4 regions of the Pelosinus sp. sgz500959 genome follow, and region 3 is predicted to be linked to each of the others. Evidence: riboswitches for the same ligand, from Rfam matches in the RefSeq annotation. Region 3 holds a riboswitch; each other region holds the start of a gene.
The links. A riboswitch is a leader RNA that binds a small molecule or an ion and turns the genes downstream of it on or off. The one in region 3 is predicted to bind cyclic di-GMP.

Region 1 (8,423 bases), on a different contig from region 3:
ACAACCAAGCCAGTTGGTATGGGTACAGGTCTCGGACTCAGTATTGCATATGATATTATTATAAATAAACATTCAGGGCGAATCGAGGTAGAAAGCGAATTAGGGAAAGGAACATCTTTCACGATTAAATTTCCTACAAAGGGAGGTCAGATTTGTGATGCTAAATGATAATGATAGTACTAGTAAAAAAATACTATTTGTCGATGATGAAGTACAAATTCTTAAATCTCTAAACCGCCTCTTCATGGACACGGAATACGAAGTTTTTACCGCTGGAAGTGGCAAAGAGGCTTTAGACATTCTTGCAACTGAAAAAATAGATATGATCATCACAGACATGAGAATGCCCGAGATGGATGGATCTCAACTCTTACATCAGGTAAAAGAACTCTATCCAAATTCTCTCCGAATCATATTGAGCGGCTATGCCGAAAAAAATACTGTTCTTCAAGCACTACAAAAAAACATTGCAAAACTTTACATTCTTAAGCCTTGGGAAAATGATAAACTGATCGAATTAGTTGATCAGTTATTTGAAACGGAAAATATTCTACGTGATAGTAATTTACTTGGTTTAATCAATAAAGTCGATGAATTACCTACAATAAAAAGTAGCTATCGTCAAATTATGGAGTTAATTGATCAGGATGCTGATTTAGCAAAAATTGCAAGTGCGATTGAAAAAGATCATTCCATTGCAACTAAAATTCTCCATATTATTAATTCGGCTTTCTATGAGGTCAAAACAGGAAGTGTGAAACATGCTATCACTTATCTTGGATTATCGACTATCCGAAATATTTTATTAACAACATCTATTGTTGATTCTCTTAATATGAATGGTCTTTATGGAACACGACTAGAACTATTATGGAATCATTCTTTTATATGTAGTAAAATCGTAAACATTATCTACGAAAAATTACTGTTAAAGAAACTCTCCGAAAATGAAATTTCCGCCGGATTGCTTCATAATATCGGTATTGTATTGTTACTTAAACTTTTCCCCGAAAAATACATTGAAGTCTTTCACAAAGAGGAAAGAGAAAAGACCAGCTTATTACAAATAGAACAAGAAGCTCTCAACGTTACACATCAACAAACAGGTGGTTATTTATTACGCTGGTGGGAATTACCGCATCCTATTGTCGAAGCAGCACTTTATCATCATACACCTTTTGCGACGGGGATTATTCATCGCGAACTGATCTACGCAGTCAATATCGCTCAGCATTATGCAAGTATAATCTTAAAAAACCAATTACCAAGTACCACTTTTGATGCTGCTGTTTTCGCGGCTTTAGGAATTGATCAAAACCAGTTCGAGAAAGAAATTTCTCATTTATCACTGAATAAAAAGTAAGCCTAACATCATATGTAATCAAAAACTCCCTATACAAATTCGTGATTTGTATAGGGAGTCTCTATGTTATGATTTATCTTTATGTCTACTGCAGGCAGTTAAAGGCAGCTTAATGGTAAAGGTTGTTCCAATTCCTCTTTCACTTATTACAAAGATGTCACCACAATGTTTATTTACAACAATGTCATAGGAAATACTCAATCCAAGTCCCGTCCCCTGACCACTTGGCTTTGTCGTAAAAAATGCATTAAAAATATTTTTTTTAGTTTCTTCAGTCATACCAAGTCCATTGTCTTGAATCAAACAGTACACAAATTGATCATCATGATAACTAGTAATCTTAATCATTCCTAGTTTACCCATTTGCTTTTCCCTAATGGCATGAGCTGCATTGATGATAATATTCAAAAGAACTTGATTAATTTGTCCTGATGAAGCCTTTATTGTTGGTAAAAATCCTAAATCAACCTCAATTTCAGCAACATATTTGATTTCATTTTTCGCAATAATCAAGGTATTTTTTATACCTGAATTTAAATCATAAGACTCAAATTCACTACTTTTATCAACTCTTGAAAATAACTTCAAAGCTTTGACAATCTCACCCAACCGTTTTAAGCCATCGTCTGATTCTTGAATAATTGGCTCAAGGTCTTCAAAAATATAGGCTATTTTTTTCTGTTTTTCATAAAGAACAACTTGATGTACTAATTCTTTTAAACTTTGTACATCCGACCCCACGATCTGCTCTTTAAGTTCATCATATTTATGAAATAAATCAATAATCTTAGTTAGATATTTCTTCAGACTATCAAAGTTACTTAACACAAAGCCCAATGGATTGTTAATCTCATGAGCTACACCTGCAGCAAGCTGACCAATTCCAGCTAATTTTTCTTGCTGTACTAACTGCACTTGAGTTTTCTTTAAATTAACTAACGCATCTTTTATTTCACTATTGCGTTTTTCAATTGTCTCTTCCATTAGTTTCTTCTCGCTGATATCACGAATCATAATCATGATATTTTCATCAGAAATGACAACCATACGAGCTTCTCTACTTCTCAACTCTCCCTTCTGCAGCATTTGATATTCAAAACAAGTGACTTTCTTTATTTTAAAGGCCAATGTAATATTTTCCATAAACAGCATCGCTACATCTTCCGGTAATAACTCGCCTATTGTTTTTCCTATAAAAGAATGTTCCTCTGCAATATAGTCAAATTCGCGCGCTTTCTTAAACTCAATTACTTTAAAACCAGGTGTTACGATTGCCATGATATCAGGGATAGCCTGGAGAAGTGTCTGATTTTTCGCCTCACTTTCCCGTAGTAATTCTTCTGCTTTTTTTTGCTCTGTGATATCAGTAATGGCTCCTACTAACCCTTTTATCTTACCGGCTGAATTTCGATAAATGGATTTGTGGAATAGTACATAACGATCCATACCTTTTGTAGTCACATGGCTTTCATATATCTGTATATGATCTTGTCCTAATAATTCTTGATCTTTCATGTGATATTTATCCGCTAACTGTTCAGGTACAATATCATATGCTGTTTTTCCTATAATTTGATCTTTGCGTAATCCAATAAATTTTTCATAAGCTCTATTACAGTTGATATAGATACCATCACTATTTTTAATAAAGAGTGGAACAGCAATCGAATCTAGAATCTCACAAAATCCATATTCTCCATTTCCCAATTTATGATTACTCTGGGGATAGACTGCAGATATTTTTTTAATTCTCATCGTTGTATCCTTTCTTTCCGATCAAATAATCCTGTTGTCTCTTTCTACGAAGTTCATGCTAATTCCTGTAAGCAATCTCGCACAAAGAAACTATATTATATTGATAGATTCACACCACTTTCCTTATGGAGGGATATCAAATAAAATGTCGAATAGAAATGGAAATAGATGCTAAATCTTGCTTTTTATATTTTAATGTCTTTTGATTAAAATATACTTTTAAAATTATCGAGGTGAGACATGAAGGTTCAAACATTACGGCAGCAATTTAGGTTATGGACTATTTTACTCGTCCTCATTCCTAGTTTGCTCGTCATGGTTATTTACACTGTTGGTCAGATCAAATTAGCAAAAGAAGAAAATCTAAAACTGATCAGCCAGCGCGTTTATTCTCAAAAGCGTCTGATTGATTATTGGATGGCAGAACGGGTCTATGACGTTCACAACCTTAGTGAGTCAGAGGATTTTCGAATCTTAGACGAACAACAAATGCAAAAATCTCTCTCTTTAACGCAGCGGAACAACCAAAACTTTGATTCATTCTCATACATCGATAAAGATGGTTTTTTTCGAATATCAACTCTCAATAGTGCAATCAAATACCCTTCGACCAGAAATCAACCTTACTTTGAAGCCGCTCTAGCGGGTAAAGAGTATATTTCAAATGTGGTGATTGGCCGCAATAGTGGCTTACCGATCATTAACTTCTCTTCTCCTATTTTCGACTACGCTGGGAACTTACAAGGTTTGATACTTGGTTCCGTAAGAACAACAACCCTCGAAACACTCTTGCGTGATAATTGGATTGGACAAACAGGAGAAATTTTTCTGGTTAACCAAGAAGGTACAATGCTCACCGAACCACGACACGCCAGTCTATTAATGGACAAGGGGCTTATTGGGGACACGGCTAGGATGAAATTTAAAATTGCAACTGATGCATTTCATCCTAGCCAAATTACGGATTCTGGTACGGCCGAATGGACTGATTACCTTGGTAACAAAGTCTTAGGTTCCTATTTGCATGTACCTGAACGTGGCTGGACAATTATTGGTAAAATCAACGAAGAAGAAGTTCTTGGTCCGATTTATAAGCAGCTAGCACTCATGGCTAGCGGAACAATCGCTTTATTATTCTTGATTATACCTCTAGCCACCCTAATAACCAACCGAATTAAACGTCCTCTAGATTGGCTAATCAAACAGTCTGGATTAATTACTCTCGAACACTATGAAATGGTCGCACGCGATAGACCACCAGAAAGTATTTCCCATGAACTAGACATCCTTTGCACTATTTTCGTGAGAATGAGCCAAAAAATTGCAGATACTGTCAGTCTACTGAAAAAAAATGAAACTAAATTAGAGCATAAAGTTCATGAGCGAACAATTGAACTATCGGATATGAATATAGCACTTGAAGAAGAAATTGCCCAACATCAAGCGGCCAATAGAGCTCTTAAGGATAGCCGGGATGCACTTGCCATTAGCGAGTCTCGTTACAAAGATCTATTTGACTACATGCACAATGGCTGTTCATATCATAAGGTACGATTCGATGAAGAAAATAATCCCATAGATCTTGAATACATTCACGTTAACCACGCCTATGAAAAATATGCCGGATACCTTGCTTCTGAACTTATTGGAAAAGGGCTAACAGATATTTTCCCACACATAAATAACGAAAGCTTTAATTGGATAAAAGCCTATGCAACTGTAGCGATTTCTGGTGAACCAATTAGTTTTACACAATATTTCGAACATCAACAGCGATGGTATTCTATTTCTGCCTATAGCCCTACAAAAGATCATGTAGCTGTCATTTCAGAAGATGTTACTAAATTTATCACTCTACAAAAAGAAATCACCCGCATGGACAGGCTTAATCTAATTGGAAATATGGCTGCAGGCTTAGCACACGAAATCAGAAATCCCATGACCGTCGTAAAAGGTTACTTACAACATTTTAAGAGAAAAATCCCTAATATTCTGCACGATCAATTGGATTTAGTTTTAAGCGAATTAGCACGTATCGAAACAATCATTACCGATTTTTTAGCAATATCCAAAACCAAGTCAACAGAACAAGAAAAACAGGACTTAAATGAAATTATTAATAAAATTGCCCCATTACTACTGACAGATGCACTCAAACGAGGAATGAATCTTGAATTTAAACTCTCTAGGGATATTCCCCAGCTTATTCTAGCGGAAAAAGAAATTAAACAATTACTTTTAAATCTTGCTATGAATGGGCTGAATGCGATGAAGCAGCATGGTACATTAACAATTGAAACCAAATATCAAGATGGCTCTGTGATTTTATGCATAGAAGATTCCGGTTGCGGTATTCCTAAAGACTTACAAGAGAAAATTTTTGATCCCTTCTTTACAACAAGAGATGATGGTACAGGACTTGGTCTTTCTGTCTGTGCTAGTATTGTTGAACGTCATAGTGGTATCATTAAAGTCGATTCCGAAGAGGGAAAAGGAACTCGTTTTGTTATCACTTTCCCAGTAGAAAAAAATTAAGCAACCTCTTTAAAGCAAAAAAATGATTAAATTCACGTTATTCGCGGATTTAATCATTTTTTACTTTGCATTTATATTTTTATGCTTTTCTATAAATAGCAGGCGCCACAAACTGATATCGACTTTCATGACGATTAATTGATTCAGAATGGCCAATGAATAAATAGCCCCCTGATTCCATATGATCATAAAATCGATTGATTAATTTTTCTTTAGTCTCAGCATCAAAATAGATCATTACATTACGACAAAAAATAAGATGGAATTTCTTTTTGAAAGGAAATGTTTCACTCATAAGATTAAATCGTCGAAATATGACTTCCTGCCGTATTATTTCTCTTAGAACACTGTACTCTGAATCGATTTTATGAAAATACTTAGCACGCCAGTAAGCCGGCAAATTGTCTAACTGATTACTAGGGTAGACGGCTTTTTGCGCCTTTTCTAAGACATCTGTTGAAATGTCAGTAGCTAAAATTTTCGTATCCCACCCACTCTTTTGCGCGCCGAAATAAGAGTTAATCAGCATTGCTAACGTATATGGTTCTTCACCTGTAGAGCAACCAGCACTCCATACCCGCAGATCTTTCTTTTTGGCCTCAACTGTAGCGAGATACGGTAGAACCACTTGCCCTAAAACTTCAAAATGTTGTGGTTCTCGCAAAAAATAAGTATGGTTTGTCGTAAGCTTATTTACTAAGATTGTCCCAGACTTGCCTGTACGATCACTTTTCACATGAGAAAAATACTCCGAAAAATTATGAAAACCGCATTGCGCTATATAGTTATTCAAACGTCCGCACACTAACACTTTTTTTTGTAATAAGTTGATTCCATAATTAGCCTTAACAAATCCAACAAGTTCCCTAAATTCCCGTTCCGTTATATCTTCCATGGTTTTTCCTCCTTTCAAGCATACAAACAAAAATAGTATGATTATTTCTTTACTTTCGATGGGACTATGATTTGCCAACTTGTACTCGTCAAAAATAATTTTTGATTTTCTTAACTCTATTTATCTCTTCTTTTCCATTGCTAAATAGGATGAACTTAACATCATATTATAGTTATTACCTTATTAACTGCTTAATTTCTCCTATCTGAAAACGCAAAAAAGATCAGGGGTATCCTGACCTTGGGTATGTTAACATAAAGCAACATAGCAGCCTGGCAATCTTGGTCGTGATACGACTGTAGACCCATAGCTTTGCGTCCCGATCTTTCAATAGGTTTGCCAATATTATTTTTTTGTCTAAAAATGTATAATTATTTTATATTTCATTATATTCTTCTTCTATAATGACGTCAATATTTTATAAGAAAATAGCCTAACTAACCAGAACCTAAGTTTTATATCAATATAAAAAGCATATAGCAAAAAAACTTTCAAGAAAATCTTGAAAGTTTTATAATTGATGTGGTGCGGGAAAGAGGACTTGAACCTCCACACCTTGCGGCGCCAGATCCTAAGTCTGGTGCGTCTGCCATTCCGCCATTCCCGCTTATGAAATTTGTTGTACAAACCCCGTGGTTCTTATTATAGCAGATTAGTAATTAAAAAGAAAGGTTTTTTTTCATCTTTTTTATAAAAAGAATTAATGGTGCATACTATGGTCCATTGCTGGCATCATAGTCGTTTGTGTATTATCTGGCGTAGTAGCTTGATCAGTTGGCTCGACTGAATTAACTAAGTCTAACATCATTTGTCTGAGTGCAGGATCTCTTGATAGCATTTGTTTCATCATAGCCTGCATTTCAGGTGTTTTCATCATCTCAAGACACTTGGTTTGCATTTCAGGGGAGTTCATCATTTTATGCATATCCATATCTCCCATTTGGCCTTTTTCCATCATCATTTCATGAGTTGATGGTGCATTTTTTTCAGCAGCGCTGACAACATTCGTAGACAATGTGACTCCTAATACCGAAACCCCGAGTAAACCTCCAACAATCCAACCTGTCATTTTATTTTTCATAATCTGATCATCCTTTCTTATATCATTTTGCTAAAAAGATTGTAATTGATCTTTGCACTATAATCATACCAGACAATTATGAAAAACTGATGAATATTTGTTGAAAAACTAATGAAGTTTAAAAAAACCATACCCTCAAATTGAAAGGGTATGGTTTTTTATCACTTTGCCTGCTCCAAAGCCTTATGTCCTGCCTCACTAAATTGTTTAAAAGAAAGTGTTGCACCAGATATGGAGTCAACCTTATTTAAGTCTTGTGTTTCTATAAGCCTCGGACCATAGGACATGGCCCCTTTAAGTCCTTGTTGAGCCTTTTTATAGAATTCTGGATTTTCAATTGTACCATTTGTTTTTCCATACTCACTATCTTTTACCTTACCATCTTTTTGAATGCCTTTATAGTCAGCCTTAGTAATTTTACCTTGTTGAATCGTCAGCGTCAGCTCGCCTATGGCACCACGTTCATCAGGGCTGCTTTTACCTGTGTAAGTTCCATCCTTATAAGCCGTATGCATATCATGATTTGCATGACCAGAGTGATCTTCAGTCTTTTCACGACTGCAACCAGCAGCTAGAATGGCAATCATACAACCTACGATTATCATAGATAACCATTTCCTCATGTTCTTCATGAAACTTCCTCCATCTTGCAAACGATCCTCTGATCTTTCCGATCTACAATACGACCGTGTTCTAAGACTACACACCGTTCAGCTAGTTCTGCCACTCTTGGATCATGAGTAACCATAATGATCGTATGGCCTTCACGATGAAGTTGTTGAAAAAATTCTAAT
Region 2 (8,423 bases), 170 kb from region 3:
GGCTGAGTACAAATATAAAAAGAATGAGACTATCTTTAGTGAGGGAGAAACTGGTGTAGGATTTTATTATGTTAAAACAGGAAAGGTTAAGATTATAAAATTATCAGCAGACGGACGGGAACATATTATTAATATTTTGGGGCCAAGTGAGGTTTTTGCTGAAGTCCTGCTGTTTAATAAAGGGCCCTATCCGGCTACAGCCGTTGCTTTAAAAGAATCTTGTGTAGGCATTATACGCAATAGTGAACTAGAGAAAATAATTATCAATCATCCACATGTTGCGATGAATATTATCCAAGTTATGAGCAAAAAATTGCTATTTATTCAGCAAAAAGTGAATTCACTGGCATTTTCCGATAGCTATGCTAAAATAGCTCAGACGATAGAACTTTTATCTCGTCGTCATGGCAAGGAAACTTGCCGTGGCTTAGAAATTGATGCCGCGATTACAAGATTGGATATTGCTAATTTAGCGGGAACTACCAGAGAAACTGTAAGTCGGGTATTAAGCGTTATAAAAAAAGAAAAGATATTAGAAGAGGATGAACGAAGGATTATTATCCTTGATGTAAATGGATTACGTCGGTATTATGAGTAGTATCACACTCGTTGCTTGGTGGGGTCTCTCTAAGTGCTAATTTACAAGGTACCGTAAATACGTTCGCTCAGACTTCGGTTTGAGCGTTTTTTTATGGGGAGAATTTTGTGTAATAGTGTGTTTTAGGTATAAAAAAGGGAATGGTGGTATTGTTTTTGTGGAAATATGCAGGAATTAGTCTTTATTTGTAGAAAAATACAGACTAATATATGTAGTGCTATGATGGGATTATTGCAAGATTGAGTTATTTATAATAGGAAATTATTGATGTGGTGACTTAGCGGGTGACTTAGCGTTTATATAATTAGTGTTTCTAATGGAGGTTCGTAGCATAGAGGGATTCGATTCATGATTAAATTAAATTTCGATGCCTTAAAAATAACAGCCATTTATGTTTTAGTGGGAGGTTTATGGATTCTTTTTTCAGATTATTTTGTATCTCTTCTAGCGGCCGATAGACAAATCCTTACCATGTTATCTATTGCTAAAGGATGGATCTTTATTTTGCTATCAGGGGGAATCCTTTATAGTTTAATAAGTAATTTGCTTGAAAAAATATTTCAAACTCAGAAAGAGTCAGAAGCACGGTATCAAGACATTTTTAATGTCGCAAATGATGCAATCGTACTCCATAATGCTGAAGATGGATGTATTATTGATTTTAATGATAAATTGCCTGCCCTCTACGGTTGCTCTCGCGAAGAATTGATTATAGAAAACGCAAAAAATATTAAAAATGGAGAGGCTCCTTATAATTATAAAGGCTCCAAAGAGTGGATTAAGCTGGCAATGGCAGGAGAACCGCAGATTTTTGAGTGGTTGGTTAAGAAAAAAGATGGTACATATCGCTGGACAGAAGTAAACCTCAAAATGGCAATGGTCGGCAAACAGGAATGCGCATTGGCCATACTCCGAGACATTTCAAAAAGAAAAAGAAATGAATTAGAATTGATAAAGGCCAAAGAAGAAGCTGAGAAAGCAAGTTTATCTAAAGGTCAATTTCTTGCCAATATGAGTCATGAAATTAGGACACCTATGAATGGTATTATAGGGATGACAGATTTAACACTTATGACGGATTTGGCTGATGAGCAAAGAATGTACCTTGAAACTATAAAGATGTCAACAAAGTCACTGCTGCGAGTTGTAAATGATATATTGGATTACTCGAAAATAGAAGCAGGTAAACTGAGCTTGGAATATATACCTTTTATATTAAGTGAGGTACTAGAAGATGTTGTTGCGTTATTTCTGATAACAGCCAAGCAAAGTGGAATAAAAATTAGGACTAGCGTGAGTGAAGAGATTCCTGCGATTCTAATTGGTGATTCATTTAGGCTTAGGCAGGTGCTTTCTAATTTAATCGGCAATGCAGTAAAATTTACAACTAGAGGGAATATTGATGTTGACATTACTTGTAAAGCATTGCGTGCTGGTGTAATAAGATTAAATTTTGTAGTATCCGATACGGGGATTGGAATTGCGGAAGATAAGCTTCACATCTTGTTTGAGAGTTTTAGTCAGGTCGATGGTTCAAATACGAGACAGTTTGGCGGTACTGGACTCGGTCTGGCAATTAGTAAAAAGCTAACGGAATTAATGGGCGGGAAAATATGGGTTGAAAGTAAAGAAGGTCAAGGAAGTAAATTCTACTTTACAGGATTATTTCAAGTGCCAGATGAGAGTGTGGTAAGGATCTGTGATAAAAAGACGGATGCGTTGCTGAAAGTGGTAGAAAAGAAGAAAGTACTAATTGTAGAGGATGATAAAATTAGTAGGGATATTGTCTGTATTGTTTTGCGTAAAAAAGGATTAGAAATTGAAATAGCACAGAATGGAATTGAATCAATTGAAAAATTTGAAAAAGAAAAATTTGATTTAATAATAATGGATATTAATATGCCGTATATGGATGGGTATGAAGCTGTTCGCTTAATAAGAGAAAAAGAAAAAATTATGAATCGGCATACAGTTATTATTGCATTGACTGCATATGCACTTAAAGAAGATAAAGAAAAATGTTTGGCGATTGGAATGGATGACTATCTTTCGAAACCAGTTGACATCAATCAATTAAGTGCACTGATTGATCTGTGGCTTCCTGCTTCGAAAGACTAGAAAAGGAGTCTTCGCGACTATAGCGTTTGACTTCTTTTTTATTTATGCTCTGTTCGTAAGGAATGTTGCTATTTAGCAAATCCAATACTGACTTGTGACAATTATCAAAACGAATACTTCATGGAGACGGCTGCGGCTCCATATACGCCATCACCATTCGTGTAGCCACCGCTTGGTAAAATATCGATATTGAAACCAATCGGAGACTCATTGCCAGTAGCAAAATGCAAGGCTCCAATTACAGGCTTGAACGGATTGGCAGAATTATATCCACCATTTAAATCAAGACCTACGACAACGCCCGCATGCAGCCCTAATACACGAAATGGCGTATATTGAACACCTACATAAAAGGTATCATTTCGTAAGCTGTTATTAAACAATCCAGTCGTTAGGGCAACATCTTTTCGTAATATGTATTCCAACCCAAAACCACGATTGTGTTCATTCAAACCAAGATTTGAATGGGGAAAGTGCCTTGTAAACACAGGTATAGTAATCGACATGGAATTATCCGTAGCTTGAACGACGCCACAGCTCAAAGAAATGAATATTACAAGTAACAGAAAAACCCTCATGTTAATCCTCCCTAAAGTATGTCTCAGTATCAAGTTTCATTCTAGCATTACTTTGGTTGCCAGCCTACTGGTATATAGCACCAGATTGCAGTAGCTGGGGGGACACGCAAAAGCAAAAAAAACGTTGTTCGCGAGGTATGTAGAAATTTTATGCGAAATGAATGTTACTCAGATTGGTAGGTTTGCGTATGACAATAATAGACTCATCTTTCTTTTGTAGAAAGATGAGTATTTAGGACTTTGTGCTTATTAATATGGGACTTAAGGCGCGATTTTTAATTGACGATATACAAAATCTGGTGTAAAATAAAGTAAAATATTAGTGAATTTTGGCAAACCTGTCGAAAGTCAGGGACGCAAAGCTATGGGTCTAAGGGGTATAATATCCTACGATTGCCAGGTTGCTTTCAATTATAAGTTGTAAGTAGCACCTTTCGTATGAGGTACTACTTTTTTATTTTGGATGGGGATATTACTGTTACAGGACAAGTAGGATTTATGGTTCTGTTACCAAAAATGAGGTAATGAAAAGTGAACTGATCATATAAAAATTACAATAAAAAATGCTCCTATTTGTAGAAAAGTAAAACTACGAATGGGAGTATCGTTGTAATTGAGAGATGAATATACAATGAATAATCATCCCAAAGGTTTTAGGTGGATTTATAGTGGATATCGGATAAATAATGCATAAGAAGTTGTTTGAGTTGGAGGGATGTATAATGTCAAGTGTAGGTGCAATAGATAACGTTGAAGAGCTATTAGTGATACGAATTGATCATCAAAGTACTATCGTACAGGTCTTATACTATGCTGAACAAAATGATAGATTGGTGAAAAAAATAATCGGCAAGAAGCTCCAAAACGTTGGCTTAGAACAAACAATCTATAAACAATGTGAAGATCATTTAAAGAAGGTCTTTGTAAACTTGAAAAAAGAAATTTTTCAAGTTCATATTGGAAACCGATATTATCAAATTTCTTATCTGCCAGAGTGGAACGGCAGAGAGCAAGTAGAAAATGTATTAACTATAGTGCGAGATATAACCAAAGAGCAAAATGTACAAGAAGAGCTGATGCTGAGCCAAGTTAAAATACAAATGGCTCAGCAAATTGCCCTGCTAGGCTATTTTGATCGAGATATTGTAAACGATAAGTTGTATTGGTCTGATCAGTTCTACAAAAATTTTAATTTAGTCCCTCAGGAGAAACCTCCATCTTTAGAGTTTCTATTAACTCTTATTCATCCAGAAGATCGAGAAATGATCAAGAGAGGTTTTTTTCAGAGACCGGAGGAAGAAGTACTAGATGTTGAATATAGGATTATTAACAAAGATGGTTCTATTGGATGGATACATAGTTTAGTTCACTCTGTATTTGATGACAATGGCAAGCTTTTAAAGAAATTTGGCATTGTTCAGGATATTACGAAACGAAAAGCAGGGGAAATCAAGTTGCAAGAACTAACGGAGCAACTACAACAAGCAAATAAATCGCTTACTGATCGGGAAATGCGTATTCATATGGCTGGAAAGATCGCCAAATTGGGGTATTTTGAATGGGATAAAACCAATCATTCTCTTTATTGGTCTGATCAGCAATATAGAAATTATGGTTATACTCCTAGCGAAGTTACACCTACGATAGAACTTTTTCGGAGCCACATACATCACGAGGATTGGGATTTTGTGCAAACAACAGTTGCTAAACTTGACGAGAAGCCATGGATAGACTTACAGTTTAGGGTCATTAGGGCAGATGGATCTCTAGCCTGGCTTTATTCTCGAATAAATAAAATTAATAACGACGAAGGATGCCTTATTAAACTATTTGGTATTAACCAAGATATCACGGAACAAAAACAAGCTGTAGAGCGGATTCATAAAGTGGAAAAAGAGTTGGCTTTTATGAATCAATTACATAGTCGCAGTACCTATTTAAATGGATTGTTATTCAATGATTGCTCAGTAGAACAGATAATCAAAGCACTTAATGAATTTGGTATTGAGACTCAAGTTGCCCATTGTTGCTTTGTTGTGCGATTGGCTGAAAAATTGAGCTATAATACTGAGGTACCTGACAAGACGATGCCACCCTCAGTCGTGAGGAAACAAGCGGTCCTCATCTGGCTAGCAGAAAGAGAATGGGGTTTAGTATGGAGGTGTCATGATGATATAGTAATACTGACCTCTATATCAGATTGTATTGCTACTAATAAGCAAGGGCAAAGTCAAATTGCTAATGATATCATTGCTGAAATAGAAAAAGTATTTCCTCATTTTTATGTAAATGTTGGTATTTCTGGTCTATCGAGCATTCCAGTCAATTTTCGAGAAATTTATGAAAAGGCTCAGAGGGCAGTTGTAATTGCAGCAACGATGGATTCTTCCTCAGTAATCCATTGTGATGATATTGGATTGTATGAAATTGCATTTCAATTATTACAAGATAAAAATACCTGTACGATGGTGCAAAATACCATAGGACGTCTTGCTGAGCATGATGAAGATCGTGGGAGTAATTTATTAATCACGCTAGAAGCTATATTAGAGTATGGGAGTTTAAAAGCGGTAGCACGGCAACTCTTTATACATAATAATACGGTCATCTGGAGAAAACAAAAGATTGAGATGTTTCTTGGAATGTCTCTAGATAAAATGGAGACAAGGTCGTTATTATTGTTATATCTAAAAATATGGAATATTAAAAGAAAAACGATATATTCGCAATGATAAACTATTGTTGTGATAATACAATAAATCAAATTTTGTTGTATTATGTAGTAAGAATATTGGAAAATAAAAAAACGTGAAAAATGTATGAATTAACTAGTAATATATAATAAAAGCATTTTCAAAGTGTAAAATTTGAAAAAAGAAAATTTTTAGTTAAAACAGGGACGATTGTTGCAATAATACAATATCCCTGTGTTTTTTTTGTATTAGCGATCAATAGTATTAAGCCATGGGATAGTATAAAATATATCTGCATATGAAAACCGATATCAAAGAAGTGTAAAAAATGTAAAATTGAAGTGGCAAATGATGATGCTTGGTTGTAACTACATCTAGATGATAGAAGTAATTAGCTCTTTACCGAGAACTAATTACTATTTTATTTATTCGAATACTCTTTGTAGCAAATTATTTAGGTCATAAAATTACAATTTATTTAAGGGAGCCTATAGCAATGAAAGTAAAAAATATTCAAACTCGTTTACTGCTTATTCTTATACCGCTTATTTTAGTAGTGTTAATTGTTTTATCTGGTGCTAGTTACTATCTAGCGAAGCAAGCTTTGGAAAAAAGTGTAGATGATACAGGTCGAGCGGTAGGAACTGACTATAGCAAGCGAGTAGAAGCTGATATGGAACAGATGATAGCTCAATTAGAGGATTTGGCAAGTAATCCTCATCTTCGTGCAGGTACTGACAAAGTACAGATTGTCGGAGCTATGGCAGAGATGAAACAACGTTTGGGGCTTTTTGATGTGGTTATTTTTATTTCACCGGATGGCGCAGGAGTTGCTAGTACAGGACAAACGGCCTCCTACGGTGATAGAGAATATTTTAAGAAAGTGTTAACAACAAAGAAGGCTGTTGTATCAGATCCTATAATTTCCAAGGTTACAGGGAAATTAGCTGTTGTTTTGGCGGTGCCTACCATCAGTAATGGTCAGGTAACGGGGGTTTTGCTTGGAACCTTTTCTATGGAAAGGTTGAGTGAGATGATCAAAGAATTGAAGTTTTTGGATACTGGTTATGGCCAGGTTTCTGACGATTCGGGTCTGATTATTGCCCATCCGAAACGACCTGATCTTATGGGTAAACTAAATCTTCTTGATAAGAAAATCAATCCAGAGCTTAAATTGCAGCAAAGTGAACTTGACGAACGTTTGACGAATATATTTAAGGTAGCAGCCGAAAAAGGAAAACAGTCTAGAGGAGTCTATAGCTTTGTTGATGGTGTGGAGAGAGTTGCTGTAGCCACTCCTATCAATTTGCCAGGAGATCAACGCTGGGTTGTCATGGTAGCAGCACCTGAAGTAGAAGCGACTAGGCAAGTAGATAACTTAGGAAAAATGATGCTTATCATATCCCTAGTCTGCCTAGGGATAGCCATTGCTGCGATTGTGTTTGTAGCAAAACAGTTTGTAAAACCAATTTTACTGATTCGCGATGAATGTTTACTTCTCTCCCAAGGAGACTTGCGAGAGCGAGAGGCAAAAGTTGTTTCTGAGGATGAAATTGGACAATTGGCGCAAGGTTTTCGTCAGATGCGGACCAATCTGCATGAGCTTGTTATAAAAGTGCACTCTCAGGCACAGCAACTGGCAGCTTCTAGTGAAGAACTGACTGCTAGTGCCGAGCAGTCAGCTCAGGCAGCCAATCAAATCGCTACATCAATTAGTGATGTGGCGACCGGCTCGGAAGAACAAATGTCTGTAACAAATGAAACTTCGGCTGTGGTTGAAGAGATGTCAGCGAGTATAGAGCAGGTTTCAGCCACTGCCAATGAGGTAGCTCAGCAATCAAATCAGGCAGCTAGTAAAGCTGAGGATGGTAATCAAGCCGTCAATAAAGCAGTGAGTCAAATGCAACGAATTGAGCAGACCGTTCAGATTTCGGCGAAAGCAGTAACGGAACTCGGCGAACGATCGAAGGAAATCGGACAGATTGTTGCAACCATTTCGAGTATCGCTGGGCAGACTAATTTATTGGCTCTGAATGCTGCGATTGAGGCTGCGCGAGCTGGTGAGCAAGGACGTGGTTTTGCCGTAGTGGCTGAAGAAGTTCGTAAGCTGGCTGAACAGTCCCAGGAGGCGACAAAACAAATCGCTTCATTGATTGGTGGCATTCAGGGAGAGACAGATAAAGCGGTATTGGCAATGGATGATGGCACTCGGGAAGTGAAGCTGGGGGCAGAAGTCGTGAATGCCGCGGGTATTGCTTTCCAAGAAATAGCTGGATTGGTTACGCACGTATCTAATCAAGTAGGAGAGATTTCCTCTGCCATTGATCAGATGGCGATTGGTAGCCAGCATATTGTAACATCCGTAAATCGGATTGATGAACTCAGTAAAAAAGCGACCTTTGAATCCCAAACAGTATCTGCGGCTACGGAAGAACA
Region 3 (8,423 bases):
GTAGATGCAATTTTGATTTTAACAATCAACTCATTGATAAATGCATCAACTCCCCGCCCACTTGAGAGATCTGGTTTTGTGACAAAATCAACTGCACCGGCATTTAAAGCATCAAATACACTTTGACTTACCGCACTGACCACAACAACAGGTATGGGATACTGAGGTATTAGCTTTTTCAAAAACTCGATTCCACTCATACGAGGCATCTCTACATCGAGGGTCATCACATCTGGCTCAAACTCCAAAATTTTATCCCTAGCCATATATGGATCGGATGCTTTTGCCACAACCTCAATCAAAGGATCTTGTGCAATTTGCCGGGCTAAGGTTTCGCGAAAAACGATAGAATCATCGACCACTAGAACCCGAATCTTCCGTTTATTGTTATTCATAAATTCCATACCTTTCTGTAAACAGCAAGTGCCACAAGATGAAACTTCGATTAGTATTTCCCAAACTCCTGGTCATCAAGGTCAATTTTTCCTCGTGATGATAATGCTCGTTCATATTTATCATCACGTCTGTCTTGCTTATATTTCTTTCGTTCTATCATGTCTTCAATCGCACGCAAAACATCTGGGCTTACCCCTTCTCCAACTGTGAATCCTTGGTTGTTCTGTTTTAGTTTAAATTTAGATACATTATCTCTCATGACCTCAGCTTGGCTCGATAACTCTTCGCTTGCAGAAGCACTTTCCTGTGCGGTTGCTGAATTCGTTTGTACTACCTGCGACACTTGATTGATTGCTTGGTTAATTTGAGAAATCGCTGAAGCTTGTTCGTTAGAAGCCTCCGCAATATGACCGACAAGTTCTGCAGCCTTAGCAACACCTTGGACAATACCATCTAGTGCTTCTGCAGTATCATTGGCAATTTTTGTCCCCATATGTACCTTTTTGATTGACTCTTCAATCATTGCTGTTGTCTCTTTTGCTGCATCAGCGCTTCGAGCAGCTAAATTTCTGACTTCTTCTGCCACGACAGCAAATCCTTTACCGTGTTGTCCCGCTCTGGCTGCTTCAACTGCTGCATTGAGAGCTAGAATATTGGTTTGGAATGCAATCTCATCAATAACCTTAATAATCTTCGATATATTAGCTGATGATTCGTTAATTTCAGTCATGGATTCAATCATTTCCTGCATTTGTGCATTGCCTTCTATAGCGTGCTCTTTAGAAGATATGGCTAACGCATTCGCCTGATTGGCATTAACTGCATTTTGTTTTGTCTGTACAGCTACTTGTGTCATAGAAGCCGTGATCTCTTCAATAGCACTAGCCTGTTCCGTAGAGCCTTGAGATAATACTTCTCCAGAAGAAGCAATCTGCTGCGCACCTGCAGCTACTTGTTCTGCCGCTTCACTGATGCTACTCATAGATCGATTGATATTGTCTGTCATCATATTGAAGGTCTGAGCCAACTTTCCAATTTCATCTCTTGTCGTGACATTCACTTCAACATTCAAATCACCACTGGCAATCTTGCTTGCAACATCAACCATTTCTTTAACTGGCTGAGAAATCTTCCGAGCAATATAGATGCCAAGGACAGTAGCGATAACAATACTCACTACAACGAGAAGAATCATAAAGAGAATCGCTTTATTTGCATCGGCCTTATTAGCCATTGCTTTCTGTTTTGCTAATTCGATCTTCATGTCACCTAATTTGTCGAGCGTATCTTCCATCGTATCTGCAATTCGAACACCCTCAGTTTGTATCAATTGATTGACTTGCGCACTCTGACCTGACTGAATCATGGGAAATAAATTCTTTGAATAAGATTCATATTGAACAATCGTATCTTCAAGTGTCTTATGCAATTTACGACCATCATCACTCACCAAAGTTTTACCGATCTCATTACTTCCCACCTTCATTTTATTGATGGAATCATTAAAATTTTTCATCTTTTGCGTTTGAACATTTATATCTTTTGTCAAAAGGACATCTCTAAAATTTACGCGACCTTTTTGATAGGCTTCGCTAATATCTCCCATTTGTCCCATGGGTATCGTATAATTCTCATATAAATCAACATCTGCCTTGGACAAGCTAGAAAGATTAAATATACCGACTACACCAATTAACCCTGCAATCACAGCGATACAAAGGAACCCCACGATAAGTTTGTTAGCAATTTTAAGATTCTGAAACCATTTCATTATTTTTTCCGCCTTCCCTTACTATTTTTCGCTACTGCTTAACAAACTTGTTCCAAACTGTTCATTTCCTGATCGCTTAATAACCTCTCACTGTCTAGGATTAACTTTACACTCTTACCCACTTTACCAATTCCTTTAATAAATCGCTGTTGATAATTGCCATGATCAAACTGAGGAGGCAAAACGATCTCTTGTTCCACAATCGTCAGCACTTCTTCCACAGAATCTACGATGAGTCCTAAGGTAACATTCTTTATATCCACTACTACAATGCAGGTACGATCATTGTACTCTCGATACAATTTATTAAACCGCAGCCTTACATCAATGACTGGAATGATTTTTCCTCGAAGGTTAATAATACCTTTTACATATTGGGGAAGATCGGGTATTTTAGTTACAGACTGGATACCGATAATCTCTGTAACAAACTTAATTTCGATACCATAGACCTCAGATCCTAAGGCAAAAGTTAAAAACTTGTCTTTTTGAGTATCTTCTTCATTTTCCAACTTGTTTTTAGCAATTTCCGGCATGGCAAATCTCCTTTGTTTGTTTATTTAATTCATTTCACTTTTATCATTTATTAAAAATTTAGGTTAGCTACGTCTAGTATTAAACTAATACCACCGTCCCCCAACAAAGTGCACCCCGCTATCCCCTTTGTCTTTTTAATATATGGTGGCAAAGCCTTAACCACGACCTGCTGCTGCCCAAGTAAAGAATCAGCAAATAAGCAACGGCTTTTTCCATCAGCCTCAACCATGATCATGATTCCTTCTTTTAAAGCCTTTACTTCGGTCTGAACTTGAAACCTTTCATAGAGACGCAAAACAGGGTGACATTCTCCCCGTATCATGATCATTTCATTATCATCTGTGTCATTGATCATATTTTGGTCTTTCAAACGAAAAGACTCTTTTATTGCAATAAGTGGTATCGTATAGATGGCATCTCCAACCTTTACATTCATTCCATCAATGATCGCAAGGGTAAGAGGAATTCTGATAGACATTGTTGTTCCTTGTCCTTCGATGCTATCAACACTGATCGTTCCACCAACTTTTTCAATGTTCTTGACTACAACGTCCATACCAACTCCCCGCCCCGAAAACTCGGTCACGGTCTCATTCGTAGAAAAACCAGGTTGCAAAATAAAGGAATAGATCTGGCTATCACTTAAAGAGATCTCTTCCGTTTCAATTAGACCTCGTTCGAAAGCTTTTCTTAAGATTTTTTCTTTATTTAGACCTCCACCATCATCTTGTATGATAATCAAAACATCGCCACCAGCATTTTTTGCCGATAAGCGAATTTTCCCGACTTCTGATTTTCCCTTAGTAATTCGTTCTTGAACAGACTCAATTCCATGATCCACTGCATTACGAATTAAATGCATTAATGGATCTGATATACTTTCAATGATATTTTTATCTACCTCTGTTTGTTCCCCTATAATCTCTAATTCTGCTTGTTTATCGAGTTTTCTTACCATATCTCTAACGATTCGATTCATTTTATGGAAGGTTGCAGATAAAGGGATCATACGAATAGACATGACCGTATCCTGAAGTTCATTCGTAATTTTTCTTAATTGCCGTACGGACTTGTAGAATTTATCCAGTTTTAACCCTTTTAGTTGTGGATTTTGAGTTACCATAGCCTCTGCAATCACAAGCTCGCCGACTAAATCCATGAGTAAGTCCATTTTCGCTACATTGACACTAATAAAACTCTGCGTTCCTTCTGCCTGTCGCTCCACTTCTTTAACAACAGGATTGGCGGATTCATCGAGAATTAAATCATCTAAAATAATTGTTCTTTTTTCTTTTACTTCTTTGTGTCTTGTATCCTCAGCTATATTTATACTGAAGTCTTTTAAGAACATTGTCTTATTAAAAATTTCTTCCACTATTTCCAAATCATTTTGACTTGTAAATGCGATTTTGAAACCTTCTTTTTGAATGGTTTCTGATGTATCATCATTTTCAAAAACATCACTTGGTGAGTGCACAATATTCTCAGCAAACTCACTGAGTTCATGAACCAAAGTAAATGCTCTTATATTTTCCATTCCGCAGTCTTCATCAAAATAGACGATGGCTTCATACTTGATTTGCCCTTCATACTCAGCTTGCTCCAGCGCATCAATCGAAAGTTGAAGCTCACCTTCAGTACTAGCCATTTGAGAAGAGGTATCATTCACATTCAAGTCATTTTCTTTTAAAGATGATAAAAATTCTTTATTTTTTCTACTGACATTAGCAGAATTACCTGTTGGCTCGCCTCCATTTTCTATTTTTATCACTTCATCTTTGATAAAATCCACGGCATTCAAAACTAGGTCAGTCAACTCTGAATAATCCACCTTCAGAGGCTTTTCTTCACGAAGATAATAAAAAACATCTTCCAAAGAATGAGCTAAGGAAGAAATATCATTGAACATCATCATCGCTGCCGAGCCTTTTATTGTATGCATAATTCTAAATACTTCATTGATAGCGACTTCTATACCCCCAGATTTTTCACTATCTAAAATAAGGCGCTCGAGTTGTTCTAGCATCTGATTGGTTTCAAATACAAAAAGGTCAAGCATCGGGGCTTTGCTGTCACCATTGATCAATTCAATCACCCTCACATAAAAAATACTACAATGCTAGAAGTACTGTACTTAGTTAAACTTGCTAAGTCCTCGAATGACTTGCTCTTCAACAAATGGCTTTACGATAAATCCATTGGCACCAGAGATAATTGCTTCTTTCACCGTAGATTCTTGACCTAAAGCCGATATCATAACCACTTTTGCATTAGGGTCCATCCGTTTTATCGCTTTTAAAGCCGTTATGCCATCCATCTGTGGCATTGTTATATCCATTGTAACCAAATTAGGCTTAAGTTCATTATATTTGAGAATTGCTTCCGAACCATTTGCAGCTTCCCCCACGACTTGATAACCATTATTCTCCAACATGTTTTTTAGCGTTAATCGAATAAAGAGAGCATCATCAACAATAAGTACTTTCATATTTCCATCCTTTCATAAACAAGTGTAATAAACTTGCAATGGATCAGTAGAATCATAGAAAAACGCAAAAAAAGGTCAGGATTTGCCTGACCTCGAACATGGTAGTATAAGCTAGCATGGCGGCCTGGCAGTCTTGGTCGCCCAGCGACTGTAGACCCATAGCTTTGCGTCCCTATTTTTCAATAGGTTTGCCAATTCTGTTAATTTTTGTCGATCTATGTATTATTTGATATTATTATATTATTTTCCCATACATACGTCAATATTTTTCAGGACTTAAGTTATAATGATCGGGACTTAAGTCTCATACACAAGTTTACCATCAAAAAAGGTCATCACAACCTTTACCTTATCAATATCAACGGGATTAATCGTGAATAAATTTTGATCAAGCACTACAAGATCAGCTAATTTACCAATTTCAATCGATCCTATCTCATTTTCCATAAACATCATAAATGCACCATTTATGGTAAAACTCTTAATCATTTGTGAGACACTAGCACGTTCTTGCTTATTTAAAAGATAACGTTCATCATCCATATGACTAATATCCTCAACCCCATGAAGTACTCCATTATCAATATTACGTGTCACGCCAACATCAATCGCCAAAAGAGGATTGGGGACAGCAGTTGCAGGATAATCTGAGGAAGATGCTACGGTTATGCCATTTGCAAAGAAAGTCCCTAAAGGAAATTCTTTTTCTGCACGTTCACCCAAAAATTTGGAATCTACAGTATGCCACCATTGAGGGCCTTTGAATTGCCAATAAGGTTGAACACTAGCAATTACATTCAACTCTTTAAAACGCAGTATATCTTTTTCATCAACAAGTTGCAAGTGGGTAATGGTATTACGATGATCATCGGTCAAACCTTTGCGATGAACAGCTTCTAAGGCATTCAATACATGTTGAGTCGATGCATCTCCTGTCGAATGTACATGAATTGAAAGGCCGCACTCATTCACGCGGCAAAAGGCTTGTTTTAACTCTTCCATATCCCATAAAAACTCACCGTAATAATTAGCTCCTCTGCCAGTTGCAATCGTATAGGGTTCCAATAAACAACTTGTCCCCCCTTCAATCACACCATCTGTAAAAAATTTGGCTGATATGACTTTCAAATATGAACTATGATATCGGGATCGCATTTGATTAATCATCTCAAGTTGAGTCTCAAAATCATCCTTTGTATGAATCGTCATAGCTCCGCGAATCCGAAGAGCTAACTGCTGCTCTTTTTCCATCTCACTACAAGCTTTCATTATTTTTTCAAAAGGTAAACTTGCCATACAAAGAATACTGGTAATACCAAAGCTATGCATTTTCTTTTGAAAGGCATCCATAGCAGTCATATATTGATCTAAACTATATTCCGGTAAAGCAATTAACCACATAGCCCATTCCTTTAACGTCCCCCACAATTCGCCGGTTTCCAGATTTTTTTCAATAATTCCACCTTGGGGAACCTGCGTCTCTGAAGTTATACCATTGACTTCGAGAGCTTTAGAGTTAACCCATAGCGTATGACCATCATTAGCGCGTAAGACGATAGGAATATCCTTTGACACGGCATCAAGGTGCTCTTTTCTCGGACCTTTATTTAGTTCATCCCCTGTCAATATCCCCCATGACCACCCACGACCATATACAGCTTTCATATCTGGGTGTTGAAGGATAAAATCTTTTACAGCCTCAACATACCCTTCGACACTATTCATATTAAATAATTGAACTTCATGAAGAGTGAGTAAAGATAATCCTGGTGGATGGATATGGCTATCGATCATACCTGGTATAACCATCTTTCCAAACAAATCAATCTCTTTAGTATCTTTGCCTATATATTGTTGTACCTCACGATTGCTACCAACAAATATAATTTTATTTTCCTTAATCGCTAGTGCTTCGCAGATCTGATCATTTTCATCTGCAGTATACACGATGCCATTTGTGAGCACTCGATCAGCAAATTCATGAATCTGATTGCCACTCTGAAATGGTCTAGATAATATACTCAATATGATTCCTCCAAAAAAAAGTTCCATTATATACTGTAGTATTTAGCAGATAATGAAAAAATCCTGCAATTTTTTTTAGACGACTGAATAGTCTCTATTTACAATAGCATTTCTTATGATAAAATATCTCTTGCATAGGAAATAGTTATTTTGAGCCCCTGTAAAAAATATGTACAAAAAATACAACCGTGGCATCTCACAAAAGGGACCACCACAAGGAGGATTCATGCGCAAACTAATCGCTGTAATGACAATGGGACTCATGATGACAGCAACGACCTCATTTGCATCTCCCACAGCAAACTTTGAAAAAGGTGCCGTTAATCTGGAAATCGGCAGCACTCTCAATTCTAAAGTGAATGGTAAAGGGACAGCAGCTGCTGATGTTGATGGAAAATCTGGATTCAAAGCCGTTTTAACCACTGGTCTTAGTGACCACTTCGCTCTACAGTATAAACAAGGAATGTTCACCTCTGAAGATTCAACTATGACATCAGGTGGCCTGCCATTGACTACGTATGCAGAAGCTAATCTCCGCGATTTAAATTTACTCTACAAAGTTAATCCTAACCTTACCTTTCTGGTTGGTTATGAAGATGACAAAATTTCCTTTGGTAAATATGTAACCTCTGCCTCTCATTCAGCTCTACACTTCGGTTTGACCGGAACTCATAAGCTTAATGATAAGTCCACTTTATTCGCAACAGTCGTGCAAGGAAAAAATGTATCTCTGCGAGAAATTGGTGTCAGTTATCAAATGTCTCAAAGTACAGCCTTCAACGTATCCTACGCCGACCGTAGAATCAAAAACATGGACTTAAAGGTCCCCCTTGCTGGTATTAACGGCAAAGAAGATTATAAGATGACAGGTATTACATGCCTGTTTGACTTTAAGTTATAATACACTAAGGTCAGCTAAGATTAGGCTTGCGCAAAATCTTAGCTGACCTTATTTTGAATCATTTTTTAAATATCCTTGGACTTTTCATATTATTTTTCAGAAAGAACTTCAATCCCTTTTTCCAACTGCAAATCATGACCATCTTCTTTTAACTCTGACATCTCCACCACAATATCAGGCTCAATTCCCACACCGTGTATGGAACGCCCACTAGGTGTTAGATATTTTGCAATGGTCAATTTTACAGCCGAAGAATCGTCTAGACTGAGCACAGTCTGTACTGATCCTTTTCCAAAAGTCTTGGT
Region 4 (8,423 bases), on a different contig from region 3:
GAGTTTAACTCTGCCCCATCTTGCGATGGGCACGAACATTACGACCATCACAGGTCGTGGCAGTCTGGACTTTCCTCAATACTACATAAAGCAGTACCGCAATTTCCCGTTTCTAAAGATGCTTAAATTTTTACTGATAACCTTGTAGAGCAAAATATGGCGGAGCGAGTGGGATTTGAACCCACGCAGGCCTTACGACCTCTAACGATTTAGCAAACCGTCCTCTTCAGCCACTTGAGTACCGCTCCATAACATAAGTTTTTAAAGACCCAAAATGCCGTCTCTTAGTATGTCCAAACCTGCACTAAGCAGGTGGGTATTCTTAGATATGTTTTTGCCCTCCACCCTAAAATGGCTCGACAGCTGCATACCATTGAATTCCCAATATATAAAAGTAGGTTGGACATATCTAAAATAACATTTCATTTCAGGCAATTTTTGTAAGAAAATCATGGTGACCCCGGCAGGATTCGAACCTGCGGCCTTTTGATTCGTAGTCAAACGCTCTATCCAGCTGGGCTACGGAGTCAATTACTACATAATTTATTTGACGTCGGATAGATATAATATCATTTATAAAACATTATGTCAACTAGATTCGGAAGATAAGGACTTTAAGTAAAAGAAAATTTGGCTCAAATATCAATAAAATTTTTTCGCCATGAAGATTATTGTTCATCTCTTGTAGAAAAAAACGCTCAAACCGAAGTCTGAGCAATCCTACGATGAATGGTACAATCTATATCTAAAATACCGATGTCACAGGATTAAACGCTATTTAAACTGGAAACGATGCTAATACAATGTTAAAATAGCCTTATACTAGCCAATTGTTTCGTTGAATATAACAATTGACTGCTAAATACTTCTTTGCGCACCGTTGCAACAGAGGAAAGGAGAGTTAATTATATGGCTATTGTAGAAGTAGTAATTGTGCCACTAGGAACAGGATCAGCCAGTGTAAGCAAATATGTGGCAGAATGTCATAAGGTATTGGTACAGGCTCAAGATCTAAAGTACCAGTTGACTCCAATGTCTACCATTATTGAAGGAGAACTTGACCGTATTTTTGAGGTAGTACGTCAGATGCATGAAATTCCTTTCCAATCTGGGGCGCTCCGTGTGGGAACAACGATTAGAATTGATGAACGCCGCGATAAAGAGTTAACTATGGATGGCAAAGTACAGGCAGTTATGGAAAAACTATAATAACGATACTTTAGCGTATTGTTAACCGTGGCATAAAAGATCCTTATTAAAGGGATATTTTATGCCTTTTTAAAAGCCAGCAGTCAATTGCTCTTTTTTTCTTTATCAGCACTAGCTACTGCCCCTTTCCTCACACTACCATACCCTTACACCAATCTCTTCGTATTTCGTGTAAAAGTATAGATTTTCATGTGAAGGTGCGACACCCCTATTTTTTCCCAATTGTGGAGTTTCTGCTAGGCTGATGGAGTTAAGTTCACTGGTTCTATCTCAACTAATTTTTTAAACATTGCATGATACCTCCTAAAATACAATCGACGCTACGGCATTTTGCAAAACTTCTATTATGCTCCAGGCGGCAATTGCGCTAGTACGAGAATAGATATTGAGTTCGATGCGTACTTCTTCACCTTGTATTTTAATCTTGTATTCATCGCCTTTGAAGCCCGGCACGGCTTTGATATTCATGGTTGTATTTTCTGGACCGGCGCTGGCAAGGGCGGTAGCTATTGCCACATTTACCTTGGTTGGCAGAATGGCTATTGCTTCCTTGGTCGTGCCGCAGAATACCTGCTGCGGTGCTGTAATGTCCATTAGTTCATCAGTGAAAAGTGGTGTATTTTTGAGCGAATCCGGCGCTTTCTGTGAGCCGATAAAAGCTGTAATCGAGCTCATCAGCGCGGCTGTACGCAGAACATCAAACCCACCTACGGCACCGCTCGCGATGTATACGCGGCGCTTGTTCTGAGCGGCGGTATTTTTTATTCGTTCATAAAATTCACGGTCGGCAAAGGCGCCAATTGACAGCACAACGAAATTTGAACCGCCTTTCAATATTGTTTCGCTGTAGTCCTGTACGCTTTTTACTGATGCAGCTTCAGCCGTAAAATCCGGCTTCATCGCCATAAGTTCATCAATATCGGCACAGGCCTTGCAGCCGTGGCGTTCAGCGAATGCTTGCGCACGACCATAGTCTCTTCCCAGCACAGCAACGAGTTGATATTCCGGCAGATAGCCGTCCTTCAATGCATTAGCTACGATTTCATTAAGATAACCGCAGCCGATAAGTGCTAGTTTAAAATTCCCCATGGTATACCTCTTTTCAAGTTTATTTTATGCCTTCTTAAAAATACGTTTTAGCTAAATATTCATTGATCATTGCTTGGATTTCCTAGGCATCAATCGGTTTTGTGAGTGTCAAGGGGGGGCTAGTGCAAAAAACAAATCGATTCTATAATCTTACCACAAACTTGAAAATATAGGTAAAAAATTCACAAAATTTATTTAAATGGAAACATTTCGACTTCGAGATTATAATTTTATGTGTTCGCTGCTATCTAAAGTATCCACTCAGTTAGCGAATGCTTATGGATATGATGCAGAAGAAAGGATTGAAACCTTACCTATTGATATAAAGTTTTGCCTGCTATTGACGATATAATATCATATCAGTTTTCCATTCCCCATTCGGCCATTGTGTTGATGAAATATCAACATTTCTATGCATTGTTTAAGCTTTATGGGTTAAAATATTAATAGAGGAGGTGATATTAAATGTCAATGAAAAAGAAAGAAGAAGAGTTTGATGCTTCCACTAATAAATTTGAAGTTGCAAAAGAGCTTGGCATCCCTTTAAAAGGTGAAGGGGAAAATCAAAACCTAACGGCTAGTCAAATGGGTGCTATTGGTGGTCATATGAAGGGTGTCAACGCTAAAAAAGACAAGAAGTAGTAATAACATCTCGCGTAAGTCGCTATTATTTGATTATATATTGTAGTGACTTGCAGAGTTTAAACATAAAGAAAAAGACCGAGGCTTTTAGGAGTTTCGGTCTTTTTCTTTGTTAAAAAATATGAATCTGTTTGATTTTCGCGTATTTGTTCGGTACCTCTATTTCAGGCTTATTTCAAAGGTTTGAGAGCCTTAAAACTGCTGAAAAAACAATTTGCGGAAATTAAATTTTAAATTTACTAACAGCTCTGTTCAGATCCATTGCTAAATGAGCTAGTACTTGGCTGGATGAGGCGATTTCCTCCATTGATGCTGATTGCTCTTCCGTTGCAGCGGATACTGTCTGTGCTTCTCCAGATGCCTTTTTGCTTAGATTATCAATTTGTTTCACTGAATCGACAATCTTCTGACTGCCAATAGCCATCTGCTCTATGGCGACAGATATTTCTTCGGTTTGACCAGATACTTTTGTTACGACATCCGCGATTTCTTGGAATGCTTTTCCGGACGCATTAACGACTTCAGCTCCGAGCTTAACTTCACGAGTACCATCGTTCATGGCTACTACTGCTCTTTCAGTATCACCTTGAATTTCGTTAATTAATGCGGCAATTTGTTTGGCTGCATTTTGGGATTGCTCCGCAAGCTTGCGGACTTCTTCTGCAACTACAGCAAAACCACGCCCTTGCTCACCTGCTCGAGCAGCTTCGATGGCAGCATTTAAGGCCAATAAATTAGTTTGACCAGCAATACCGGAAATAGTATCTACAATTTGACCAATTTCCTTCGATCTTTCCCCTAATCCTGTTACTACCTGTGCCGAAGCAGTAACAGTTTGCTCGATTTGAGACATCTGATTTATCGCTTTATTGATCGAGAGATTACCTATCTTTGCCTTATTAGCGGCCTGAGCTGATTGCTCAGATACTTGATTGGCATTAACAGCAGCTTGCTGAATATTAGTCGCTATTTGCTGCACCACGGAAGATGTGTCTTCAGCGACTCTTAATTGTTCTTCTGCACCATGTGCCACATTGTTAATGGACACGGCAACCTGATTTGCTGCCTGGGCTGATTCTTCCGCACTAGCGGTAAGTTCTTCCGACGACGCAGCGACTTGCGCGCAAGAATCGACTACACTGCGGATTAGTTGTCGCAAATTTTCCAGCATAGTATTAAAACCCGCAGCTAATCTGCCGATCTCGTCGCGTCTCTGGATGTCAAGCGACGATACAGCAAGATTCCCCTCTGCAACTTCTCTTATTTTCCCTAATATCAATTGAAGCGGCTTTAATAGACGCCCTAAAAAGATTGTAGCAATAATAATGACTATAATGAGCACAAAGGTTGAAACCCCGATAATTTGGGCGATGATTGTCTGGGTGACTTTTTCCATAAGAGTCGTGGGGATGCCACTAAAGATCATGCCGATCACTTTGCCATTGGCTCCCACAAGCGGTCCATAGGCAGAAGTGTAGTTTTTTCCTTGGATTTCGTTAGTGCCGACATATACCTTTCCTTCTTTTAATACGGTCTGAATGATAGCCGAATTGTCAAGGGGGGTGCCACTCAACCGATTTCCGTCCGCACCTGTAATCGTCGTTGCCACTCTATCATTCTCTAAAAACAACGTAAATTCAGCCCTAAACATTTTTTTTGCTTGGTCAACAATCTCATTTTGACTGATGACATAGCCGGTGGAAATAACCCCGACTAAAGCCCCTGTTTCATCGTACAACGGTGCCCCTGCTCGCACCGAAAGCTTGACTACTTTCCCTTCCTCAATGCCTACAAAGGATTTTCCGGAGATAGCCTGGGATACATTGACCTGATTGGCGATGTTATCATCGGCCTTGGGGATTTTCCCCGGTTCGTGAGTCCGCATTATGACAAAACCTCTAGGATCGGTGATGAGCATGTAATCTAGTTTGCTTTCCCGCATCAGCGGCGTGGTCATGGCAAACAGCGCCTGAGCATCACGCCGTTTGGCAGCGTCGATGATCTGCTGATTCCTCGAAAGAGCACTAGCATGCCCGAGGGCATTGGCCTTATAAATATCAAACATTTCTATCATACCACGGTAACGCTCATCCACGTTCTCGCAAGCATCTTTCTGTAAATAAGATTGGGTAGTATATACTGCAAATCCAGAAATAAAAAAGGCGCTGACGACCAAACTAACCGCAATCCCAACTACTAGTTGAAACTGAATACTACTCCTATCTATCTTAGTAATTGTCTTTAAGCTAGTAATCCATTTCATATTGTAAAAAATCTCCTTTGTTAAAAACAAATTATACCCTCATTATAAATAAAAAAAAGTAGCATCTCATACCGAAAATGCTACTTGCAATTAAAAATTGGAAGCAACCTGGCAATCATAGATTTTTAAATCCCTTAGACCCATGGCTTTGCGTCCCTGACTTTCGACAGGTTTGCCCAAATATGTTATTTTTTTATTACATTATATTACACCATATTACATATATAGTCAATCAAGAGAAAGACGATACAAATCCACGGATATTGTAAATGTTAAACTACGATATCCTAAATTCATACTATTCTTATCCACAAGTTAAATTTTGTCTACTTCTCGAGCCACTTATCAATTAATTCAATAAACTTATCTAAATCAATCGGTTTGGAAATATAATCATCCATGCCAGCTGCCAGGCATTTTTCCCGATCCCCTTTTAATGCATACGCCGTCATTGCTATAATTGGCGTATGAAAAAGTTTCATCGCGTTCTCCTTTTCTCTAATTATAGCTGTTGCAGAATAACCATCCAAATACGGCATATTGATATCCATTAAAATGATATCAATATCCTCTTTTTCAAATACCTCTATCGCTTCCTTACCATTTTCCACTACAATAACATTAAAATCATTTTTTTCTAATAGTATCGTTACCACATTTCTACTTACTCCATCATCTTCAGCAAGTAATACCATTTTAGGTTTTAAATTTTTAGACTGAATAAGTTCGCGCCGGACAACAGCTTGCTTACCCACTTCAAATTCATCATCCATTCCAAATTCGGCTGTAAAAAAGAAACTACTTCCTACTCCCTCCTTACTTTTTACCCCTATTTCTCCATTCATAAGTTCAATTAGTTTTTGAGAAATCGCAAGTCCAAGTCCCGTTCCACCAAATTGTTTCGTATGAGAATCATCGATTTGACTGAATCTTTTAAATAATTTATTAAGTTTTTCATCAGCAATTCCAATTCCAGTATCAGTGACCACAAACTTTAAATTCACTTTATTATTATATTTTTTCTCAATATCAACATCGATTACGATTTGACCATGTGATGTAAATTTAACGCCATTACCGACTAAGTTGGAAAGTACTTGTCGTAAACGAACACAATCACCGATAAGCCTATGGGGTATTCCCTTGCCCATATTTAACTTAATACATAACCCCTTTTGCTCAGCTGCAATATTAAATAACTCTACAACTTCATGCGTTGTTTCCCAAATGTCAAATATCACCTCTTCCAATTCAATTTTACCTGCTTCAATTTTCGAATAGTCCAGAATATCATTTAGTACGCGGAGTAGCGCCATAGTTGATGTTTTTACAATAGTTAGATATTGCCGTTGTTTTTCTTGTAAATCCGTCATTAATGTGATATCAGTCATCCCAATAATTCCATTCATTGGTGTTCTGATCTCATGCGACATATTCGCAAGGAAATTGCTTTTTGCAACGGTAGCACGTTCAGCTTCTTCTTTCGCTTTTAAAAGTGATTTCTCGGCTGATTGCCTTTCCATAATTTCTTCTTCTAACGCCGCATTTATATCCGTCAGTTCGTAATTTAGTTTGCTAAGTTCCTCCTGTATATCCTGCCGTTCTATGATCTCCTCTTCCAATGTCTTATTGAGAGCCTGTAACTCTTGTGTTCTCTCCCCGACAAGTATTTCTAGTTTTGTATTGAGCAATCGTTGCTTTGCTGCCCGATTAACCAGCAAACCACAAATGACCACAATGAGAAAGTTAAATAGTGAAGCACCAAGAATATAGGAATGCTTACGTTTTTCAAATAAGGCCAGAGCCACATTTGTCGTCTTTCCAATCGCAAATAGCAGGGGATAATCCGGCATTATGCGATAGCTGACTATACGGTGGATTCCGTCGAGGACATCATTTGTTATGTATGTGCCATAAGGGCGGCCGGTTTGAACGTTTTTCCAAAGTGGACTACCATAGACGTTTTGACCAATCTCCAAATTATCGCCAGATTGACGTGCTCGAACGATCCAGTCCGTGCCAACCAAAGCAATTAATTGATCTTCACCAAGATCCATCTTCTTGTAAAATGAACGCAAATAATCCACTTTCAAACCGACATAGACTATCCCGCCAAATGATCCATCCGGTTTGTTGATTCTCCGACTCAGTGGAATGGTAGGCTGTCCTGACGCCTCGAGTTTGATTGGCGGGGCGATGTACAATGTATCAACAGCGGAGTCGCAATGGACTTGAAAGTATGACCGGTCAGAGTAGTTCAGTATAGAGAGCCCCTTAACGAAACTTCCAACTAGGAAACCCTGTTCGTTGTAGATGGCCACTTGATTACGGGTCGAATCATTTCCTCCATTCTCCAAGTAGTCGACAACGACCGGGCTGGTAAGGCCATCTTCTTCATAAGCTTTTCTAAGGTTGATCAAATCTTTATCCGCATCAGCAACGATTCTTCGTACATGCTCTTCAAAAGCTATGCCTAGATTCATTGTTTCCCGAGAAATTTCTTCAATCGTCCTGTCGTATTCATAGCTAATTTGGTAGCAAACAAATATCCACAGACTGCTGGTCAAAAAAACTCCTGTTAGGATAATTATCCCTGTATATCTAGACAATCGTCGTTCTTTGATATTCTTAACCAAATCCCAAAAATTGGATGATTTCAAAACATCCCCTTCTTTCGTTAAACAATTTTACGAAATCTTTATTTGGGTACTAAATAACTTGCGAAGACGATTTTTTAACCAGAATGAATTACAATCTTTTATTACATAAAATGTAATAATCCTCTTTAACAACGTAGAACTCGGACTGACCTCAAAGTAAATTATCACATCAATATATTCTAAGATATTTGATGCAGCAAAAAATAGAGCGTTATGTTATAGAATAATAAATCTACTTGATTTATCATATTTCCTAAACAATTCTGTCAAAAGAAAAATAATACCTTCTTTTTTTGCTTAATTTGTCAGACTTTCTTTATTTATGAAAAAATCTGAGCAAAATGGTTACAAGCCACCCTAATCGGCATTCTGCTTTACCTATTCGTCTACTCTAGAAAACTTAGGAACTAATCTTCTGCCCCAAAAAGCTGTTATCTGCTCCGCCAGAGAGAAATATAATTGTATGTCCAGTCAAATAACTTCCATATTTTAATGGGTGCCATTTTACAAATCCCACTGCACCTTTTCGCAAAATACCTCTCTATTTCGGTGTAAAAGTA

Region 1: linked by a shared signal. The riboswitch ahead of ACAN52_RS16125 (CheR family methyltransferase) and the one ahead of ACAN52_RS08160 (response regulator) in region 3 are both predicted to bind cyclic di-GMP.
Region 2: linked by a shared signal. The riboswitch ahead of ACAN52_RS08910 (PAS domain-containing protein) and the one ahead of ACAN52_RS08160 (response regulator) in region 3 are both predicted to bind cyclic di-GMP.
Region 4: linked by a shared signal. The riboswitch ahead of ACAN52_RS20555 (methyl-accepting chemotaxis protein) and the one ahead of ACAN52_RS08160 (response regulator) in region 3 are both predicted to bind cyclic di-GMP.

What each region holds. Positions count from the first base shown of each region.
Region 1 covers NZ_JBGJZL010000010.1:114,759-123,181, forward strand. Annotated here, with positions in the region: gene ACAN52_RS16105 (sensor histidine kinase) at 1-168, shown strand, start outside; gene ACAN52_RS16110 (HDOD domain-containing protein) at 158-1,363, shown strand; gene ACAN52_RS16115 (PAS domain-containing protein) at 1,430-3,118, opposite strand; gene ACAN52_RS16120 (cache domain-containing protein) at 3,359-5,653, shown strand; gene ACAN52_RS16125 (CheR family methyltransferase) at 5,733-6,548, opposite strand; cyclic di-GMP riboswitch class I at 6,812-6,899, opposite strand; tRNA gene ACAN52_RS16130 (tRNA-Leu) at 7,072-7,155, opposite strand; gene ACAN52_RS16135 (hypothetical protein) at 7,249-7,629, opposite strand; gene ACAN52_RS16140 (FMN-binding protein) at 7,791-8,261, opposite strand; gene ACAN52_RS16145 (ABC transporter ATP-binding protein) at 8,258-8,423, opposite strand, start outside.
Region 2 covers NZ_JBGJZL010000004.1:399,351-407,773, forward strand. Annotated here, with positions in the region: gene ACAN52_RS08895 (Crp/Fnr family transcriptional regulator) at 1-598, shown strand, start outside; gene ACAN52_RS08900 (ATP-binding protein) at 947-2,716, shown strand; gene ACAN52_RS08905 (hypothetical protein) at 2,821-3,294, opposite strand; cyclic di-GMP riboswitch class I at 3,616-3,703, shown strand; gene ACAN52_RS08910 (PAS domain-containing protein) at 4,017-6,026, shown strand; gene ACAN52_RS08915 (methyl-accepting chemotaxis protein) at 6,484-8,423, shown strand, end outside.
Region 3 covers NZ_JBGJZL010000004.1:230,043-238,465, reverse strand. Annotated here, with positions in the region: gene ACAN52_RS08180 (chemotaxis response regulator protein-glutamate methylesterase) at 1-395, opposite strand, end outside; gene ACAN52_RS08175 (methyl-accepting chemotaxis protein) at 446-2,167, opposite strand; gene ACAN52_RS08170 (chemotaxis protein CheW) at 2,206-2,703, opposite strand; gene ACAN52_RS08165 (chemotaxis protein CheA) at 2,754-4,790, opposite strand; gene ACAN52_RS08160 (response regulator) at 4,839-5,192, opposite strand; cyclic di-GMP riboswitch class I at 5,308-5,395, opposite strand; gene ACAN52_RS08155 (amidohydrolase) at 5,490-7,217, opposite strand; gene ACAN52_RS08150 (hypothetical protein) at 7,444-8,118, shown strand; gene ACAN52_RS08145 (S41 family peptidase) at 8,208-8,423, opposite strand, start outside.
Region 4 covers NZ_JBGJZL010000021.1:10,765-19,187, reverse strand. Annotated here, with positions in the region: RNA gene rnpB (RNase P RNA component class B) at 1-114, opposite strand, end outside; tRNA gene ACAN52_RS20585 (tRNA-Ser) at 158-248, opposite strand; RNA gene ssrS (6S RNA) at 263-437, opposite strand; tRNA gene ACAN52_RS20575 (tRNA-Arg) at 453-529, opposite strand; gene ACAN52_RS20570 (MTH1187 family thiamine-binding protein) at 910-1,209, shown strand; gene ACAN52_RS20565 (aspartate dehydrogenase domain-containing protein) at 1,513-2,298, opposite strand; gene ACAN52_RS20560 (small, acid-soluble spore protein, alpha/beta type) at 2,764-2,940, shown strand; gene ACAN52_RS20555 (methyl-accepting chemotaxis protein) at 3,164-5,005, opposite strand; cyclic di-GMP riboswitch class I at 5,303-5,390, opposite strand; gene ACAN52_RS20550 (ATP-binding protein) at 5,530-7,863, opposite strand.